Tardiphaga sp. vice304: one gene and its partner. Each later gene encodes a partner of the first gene's protein in a complex. Links are inferred from orthologs where the notes say so. Each region holds a gene or a part of one and is shown on either strand. Other genes may lie near its edges. The genes, in order: accC and accD.

What was found.
Region 2: the proteins of accC (region 1) and accD are in contact, whole or in part, in a solved structure (PDB 8UXZ), measured with the Escherichia coli proteins. The link is inferred for Tardiphaga sp. vice304 from one-to-one orthologs.

Annotation. Positions count from the first base shown.
Region 1 is NZ_CP041402.1:3,211,754-3,215,003, reverse strand. What follows is about bases 1-2,930. They hold accC (acetyl-CoA carboxylase biotin carboxylase subunit), read left to right. Parts: upstream 1-755; coding sequence 756-2,105; downstream 2,106-2,930. Other genes in these bases: FNL56_RS15245 (MBL fold metallo-hydrolase), read right to left, coding at 2,156-2,930; accB (acetyl-CoA carboxylase biotin carboxyl carrier protein), read left to right, coding at 112-600; aroQ (type II 3-dehydroquinate dehydratase), read left to right, coding at 1-76. Also shown: more of FNL56_RS15245, read right to left, coding at 2,931-3,118; FNL56_RS15240 (methyl-accepting chemotaxis protein), read right to left, coding at 3,225-3,250. UniProt on the Escherichia coli protein: This protein is a component of the acetyl coenzyme A carboxylase complex; first, biotin carboxylase catalyzes the carboxylation of the carrier protein and then the transcarboxylase transfers the carboxyl group to form malonyl-CoA.
Region 2 is NZ_CP041402.1:217,766-220,960, forward strand. The notes cover bases 1-2,875. They hold accD (acetyl-CoA carboxylase, carboxyltransferase subunit beta), read right to left. Parts: upstream 1,967-2,875; coding sequence 1,034-1,966; downstream 1-1,033. Other genes in these bases: FNL56_RS00915 (bifunctional folylpolyglutamate synthase/dihydrofolate synthase), read right to left, coding at 1-1,031; trpA (tryptophan synthase subunit alpha), read right to left, coding at 2,068-2,875. In the rest of the region: more of trpA, read right to left, coding at 2,876-2,904; trpB (tryptophan synthase subunit beta), read right to left, coding at 2,901-3,195.

The DNA of each region.
Region 1 (3,250 bases):
CGGCTTCGGCATCGAAGGCTATCGCCTCGCCATCAGCGGCCTGGCCGCGAAAATCGGCGCCACGGCGATTGCCTGACGCTCCTCTCACCTTCTTGAATTTGGATTGCACCCATGGCCCGCAAGCCTGACGAAACTTCCACTGCGACTTCGACCGCCAGCAATGACAGCGCGATGATCCGGGAACTGGCGCTGCTGCTCGACGAAACCAATTTGACCGAGATAGAGGTTGAACGCGCCGGCCTGCGCGTCCGCGTAGCCCGCAGTATCAGCGTCAACGCGGCGATGCCGGCGCAGTACCAGCCGGCGCCGCAATATGCCCCGGCTCCGGTGGCCGTCGCCGCCGCTCCGGTGGAAACCGCCAAACATCCCGGTGCGGTCCCCTCGCCAATGGTTGGTACGGTGTATTGGGCCTCGGAGCCCGGCGCCCGGCCGTTCATCGAGGTCGGTACCAAGGTCGCCGTCGGGCAGACCCTGGTCATCATCGAGGCCATGAAGACGATGAACCAGATCCCGGCGCCGCGCGCCGGCACGGTCACGCAGATCCTGGTCGAAGACGGCGCGCCCGTCGAATTCGGCGAGCCGCTGGTCATCATCGAGTAACAACGCAGCCGTCATCCTGAGGTGCTCGCCCAATTGAGCGAGCCTCGAAGGATGAGAGCCATGCGCATGCGGCCATCCTGCGAGGCGCGCAACAGCGCGCACCTCCAGCCGAAACAATCGCGTTTCGGCGGGGATGACGACGGAGCAAGACTGACATGTTCGAGAAAATCCTGATTGCCAACCGTGGCGAGATCGCGCTGCGCATCCTGCGGGCCTGCAAGGAACTCGGCATCGCCACCGTGGCGGTGCACTCCACGGCGGATGCCGACGCGATGCATGTGCGCCTGGCCGACGAGAGCGTCTGCATCGGCCCGCCGTCGTCCAAGGACAGCTATCTCAACATTCCTTCGCTGCTGGCGGCCTGCGAGATCACCGGTGCCGACGCCGTGCATCCCGGCTACGGATTCCTGTCGGAGAACGCGCGCTTTGCGGAAATTCTCAAAGACCATAATTTGCACTTCATCGGCCCGAAGTCCGAGCATATCCGGCTGATGGGCGACAAGATCGAAGCCAAGAAAACCGCGAAACGGCTCGGCATCCCCGTGGTGCCCGGCTCCGAGGGCGGCGTCGGCCCCGAAGACGACGCGATGGCGATCGCCCGCGAGATCGGCTTCCCGGTGCTGGTCAAGGCGGCCTCCGGCGGCGGCGGTCGCGGCATGAAGGTGGCGCAGACCGAAGCCGACCTGATGCTGGCGCTGTCGACCGCGGCGACGGAAGCCAAGGCGGCGTTTGGCGACGCCTCGGTCTATCTCGAAAAATATCTGCAGAAGCCGCGCCACATCGAGATCCAGGTGCTGGGCGACGGCCGCGGCGGCGCCATCCATCTCGGCGAACGCGACTGCTCGCTGCAGCGCCGCCACCAGAAGATCTGGGAAGAAGGACCGTCCCCGATCCTCACTGCCGCCGCGCGTGCCAAGATCGGCGAGACCTGCGCCAAGGCGATGCAGGAGATGCAGTATCTCGGCGTCGGCACCATCGAATTCCTCTACGAGGACGGCGAGTTCTACTTCATCGAGATGAACACCCGGATCCAGGTCGAGCATCCCGTCACCGAGATGATTACCGACATCGATCTGGTTCTGGAGCAGATCCGCATCGCCGCCGGCGGCGACCTGCCCTGCACCCAGGAAGAAGTCATCATCAACGGCCACTCGATCGAGTGCCGCATCAATGCCGAGAACCCGCAGACCTTCCGGCCCTCGCCCGGCAAGATCACGCAATATCACCCGCCCGGCGGCCTCGGCGTCCGCATCGATTCCGCCGTGTACCAGGGTTATGTGATCCCGCCTTATTACGACTCGCTGGTCGGCAAGCTGATCGTGCGCGGCAAGAACCGGCCGGAATGCCTGATGCGGCTGCGCCGCGCGCTCGACGAGATCGTGGTCGAGGGCATCGAAACCACACTGCCGCTGTTCCGCGCGCTGGCGCGCGAGACCGACATCATCGACGGCGACTATCACATTCACTGGCTCGAGCAGTATCTGGCGGGCAAGCCGCCTAGCTGATGCGTTCCGGACGCGGGGGTTGCCCCGCGTCCACTTCGTGGCGGTTCGTTTTACAGTTCGATTTCCATCAGATCGCGGCCGACCACGATCGGCCCTGAATAGTGCTTGCGTGCGCCTTCCGCCCACATTTCGTCGGTGATCGACGGATCGTCGCCCGGCACGAAGTGGGTCATCAGCAGCTTCTTGACGCCGGCCTCTTTGGCGATCCGACCGACATCTTCCGTCGTGGTGTGCGACGCCAGCAGATGCTCCTTCAGCGTCGCGGCATTCTTGACGCGGGCAACCATCGCATCGACGCCCGGCACGTAGAGCGCCTCGTGCACCAGCAGATCCGCACCCTCGGCGAACTTCGCCAGTCCCGGATTGTAAGCGGTGTCGCAGGCGTAGACGATCACGCCATCCGGCGTCTCGAAGCGATAGGCGAAGTTGTCGTTGATCGGCGGATGCGGCGTGCGGAAGGCGGTCACCTTGACCTTGTCGTTGCTCATGACCAGGCCGTTCTCGACGATGTCCTTGGCGACCAGCAGCTTGCGCGGATCCGGCTTGCTCTCGTCGATGATGCGGGTATCGACGTCGAACTTGATGCTTTCCCAATAGGCCTTGGTCAGCGCTTCCATGCCGGCCGGCGCGAACGCCTCGACCTTGTGATTGAGGCCGGCCGACCAGCCGCCATAGACCATGTTGCCGTATTCCAGCACATGGTCGGAATGCAGATGGGTCACGAACACGTAGCGCACGTCGGGCAGCGCCACCTTGGCTTCGACCAGACGCTTGCTGACGCCGGGACCGCAATCGACGACGTAAGGCACGTTATCGACGATCAGGACGTTGGCCGGATTGGACCGGCCGAGACCGACGCGCGGACCGCCCTTGGTGCCCAGGCAGATCCAGCGCGCGCGCTTCTTGGCGGCGGGGGCGACGACGGGCTGCGCCATCGCAGCAGGTATCGCGAGATTGCCGGCAACAGCTCCCAGCATGGAGAGTTTCAGGAGGGCACGGCGGTTGATCGTCATGGGTCGTTCCTCAGAAGATAGTGAGATCGGCGCTGGCGCACGCATGCGGACAGAGCCGTCGGGGGATCGTCACGCGCCACGCGATCCTGCGTGACGCGCCTTCGTGTCAGGCGGCGCGGACGCTGCTCAGAA
Region 2 (3,195 bases), 3.0 Mb from region 1 along the record:
ATCACCACCAGCGGGCGCGGCACCCGCTCTTCGAGATCGCCGAGCGCTGCTGCGACGACGCGGCCGCCATCGACATTGTGGCCGCCGTCCAGCCAGATTTCGGAGTCCGGCGGCGCCATCTCCACCAGCCGGCCCATTGACAGCCGCTGCATCCGCGCCGGCCATTCGGCGCGCGCCACACCCGCCTCGAACGCGGCATGGTCGATCCTGAACAGATCGATCGCGCGCAAGGTCGCGATCGCCAGCCCGGCATTGCCGAACTGGTGGCGGCCGAACAGTTTTGGCGCGGCGAGATCCATCAACCCGCGATCGTCCTGATAGACGAGACGCCCGCGCTCGATGCTGACATGCCACTCCTGCCCGGCAAAATGCGTCGGCGCGTGCAGTTGTCGCGCGGTCTGCTCGATCACGGCGGCGGCTTCCGGTAACTGCTCGGCGGAGATCACCGGCACCCGGCGCTTGAGGATGCCGGCCTTCTCGGCCGCTATCTTCACGAGCGTGTCCCCGAGAAAATCGGTGTGGTCGATGCCAATCGGCGTCAACACGCAGGCGGCAGGCCTGTCGATGACGTTGGTCGCGTCCAGCCTTCCGCCGAGACCGGTCTCCAGCAGCACGACGTCGGCAGGATGTTTCGCAAACAGCAGGAACGCCGCGGCGGTTTCGACTTCGAACAACGTGATCGGCGCGCCGGCATTGATGCGCTCGACCTGCTGCAGCGTCGCCAGCAATTCGTCGTCGCCGACCAGCGTGCCGGCCAGGCGAATCATCTCGTTGAGGCGGACCAGAGGCGGCGAGGCGTAGACATGGACGCGCAGACCGGCGGCCTCGGCGATCGCGCGCAGATACGCGATGGTCGAGCCCTTGCCATTGGTGCCGGCGACATGGATGACCGGCGGCAGATGTCGTTCGGGGTAATCGAGTTGCGCCAGCAGCCGCGTCATGCGGTCGAGCGACAGGTCGATGGCGCGGGGGTGCAGCGCCGACAGCCGCGTCAGGATGTCACCGAGCGGCGACGGCGACGCGGCGTTCATGGTCACGCGTGAGCGGCCGGCGTTTCCGCGCTGATTTCGATCTCGGCAGGCTCATCGACCGGCGCGACGCGCGGCACGAGGTCGATCGCTGGCGACTTCGTCAGGATGCGGCACAGCCGGGCCAGCGTCGGCTTCAGGTCGTGGCGGTGCACGACCATGTCGATCATGCCGTGCTCCTTGAGATACTCCGCACGCTGGAAGCCCTCCGGCAGCTTTTCGCGGATGGTCTGCTCGATCACGCGGGCGCCGGCAAAGCCGATCAGCGCGCCGGGCTCGGCGATCTGCACGTCGCCCAGCATCGCGTAAGAGGCGGTGACACCGCCGGTGGTCGGGTTGGTCAGCACCACGATGTAGGGCAGCCCGGCATCGCGCAGCATCTGCACGCCGACGGTCGAGCGCGGCAATTGCATCAGCGACAGGATGCCTTCCTGCATCCGCGCGCCGCCGGAGGCCGCAAACACGATGCACGGCGCTTTCTTTTCGACGGCGAGCTCGAACGCCCGCACCAGCGCTTCGCCAGCCGCCATGCCGAGCGAGCCGCCCATGAAGTCGAAATCTTGCACGGCGACGACGGCGCCGGCGCCCTCGATCTTGCCGTAACCGACCTTCACCGAATCCTTCATGCTGGTCTTGGCGCGCGCATCCTTGATGCGATCGGCATATTTCCGCTCGTCGCGGAATTTCAGCGGATCGGCGGTCACTTCGGGCACCGCGATGTCGAACCAGGTCTCGTTGTCGAATATCGACTTCAGCCGCGCCACGGCGCCCATCCGCATGTGATAGTTCGAGCCGGGAATCACGAACTGGTTCTGTTCGACGTCCTTGTAGAACACCAATTGCCCGGTGTCGGGGCACTTGATCCACAAATTTTCCGGCGTTTCGCGGCGCAAAATGCTGCGAATCTTCGGCCGGACGACGTTGGTAAGCCAGTTCATCTTGTTCTCCGCGTCGCTCAGGGGGCGTCGCTAGGGTCTTGATATGGCGGCGCGGGCCGGGACCGGCAACCGCCGTGCGGGTCTATGTCGCCGAATTGGGCTTATTCTGCGGCCTGTCTGGCGCCGTGGACGCCCTCGGCGAGCGCGGCGACGAGATCGGTGACCGCGCTGACCGTGGTGGCGGTGGCCCGACCCTCGGCGTCCAGCGTGTCGTTCAACACATCGACCAGCGCCGAGCCGACCACCGCGCCATTGGCGTGCTGCGCGATGTCGTGTGCCGCCTGCGGGGTGCGGATGCCGAAGCCGACGCAGACCGGCAGATCCGTGTAGCGCTTGATTCGCGCGACGGCGGCACCAACCACCGAAGCATCCGCGCTCGCTGCGCCGGTGATGCCGGTGACGGAGACATAATAGACGAAGCCCGACGTATTCGCGAGCACCGCCGGCAGCCGCTTGTCGTCGGTGGTCGGCGTGGCCAGGCGAATGAAATTCAGCCCGGCCTTCATCGCCGGCAGACAGAGTTCGGCATCTTCCTCCGGCGGCAGGTCGACGATGATCAGGCCATCGACTCCGGCGACCTTGGCATCGACCAGGAACTTGTCGACGCCATAGATGTAGATCGGATTGTAGTAGCCCATCAGCACGATCGGCGTGACGTCGTCGCCGTTGCGGAATTCGCGGATCATCGCCAGCGTCTTGCGCAGCGTGGTGCCGGCTTTCAGCGCACGCAGGCCGGCGGCCTGGATCACCGGGCCGTCGGCCATCGGATCGGTGAACGGCATGCCTATCTCGATGATATCGGCGCCGGCCGCGGGCAGCGCCTTGATCAGCTTGAGCGAGGTGTCGAGATCGGGGTCGCCGGCCATCAGGAAGGTGACGAACGCGGCGCGTCCCTCGGCCTTCAGCGCAACAAAACGGGTATCGATGCGGGTGGTCATAGCTTCACTCCGCGCAGAATTTCCGCGACCTGCGGGATGTCCTTGTCGCCGCGGCCGGACATGTTGACGACCATCAGATGATCCTTCGGCAGCGTCGGCGCGAGATCCATCACCTTGGCGATGGCATGCGCCGGCTCCAGCGCCGGGATGATGCCCTCGAGCTTCGACAAAAGCTGGAACGCGGCCAAGGCCTCGTCGTCGGTGGCCGAGAGATAGGTGACGCGACCGCTCTCGTGCAGCCAGGAATGCTCCGGCCCGATGCCGGGGTAATCGAGGCCCGCGGAGATCGAA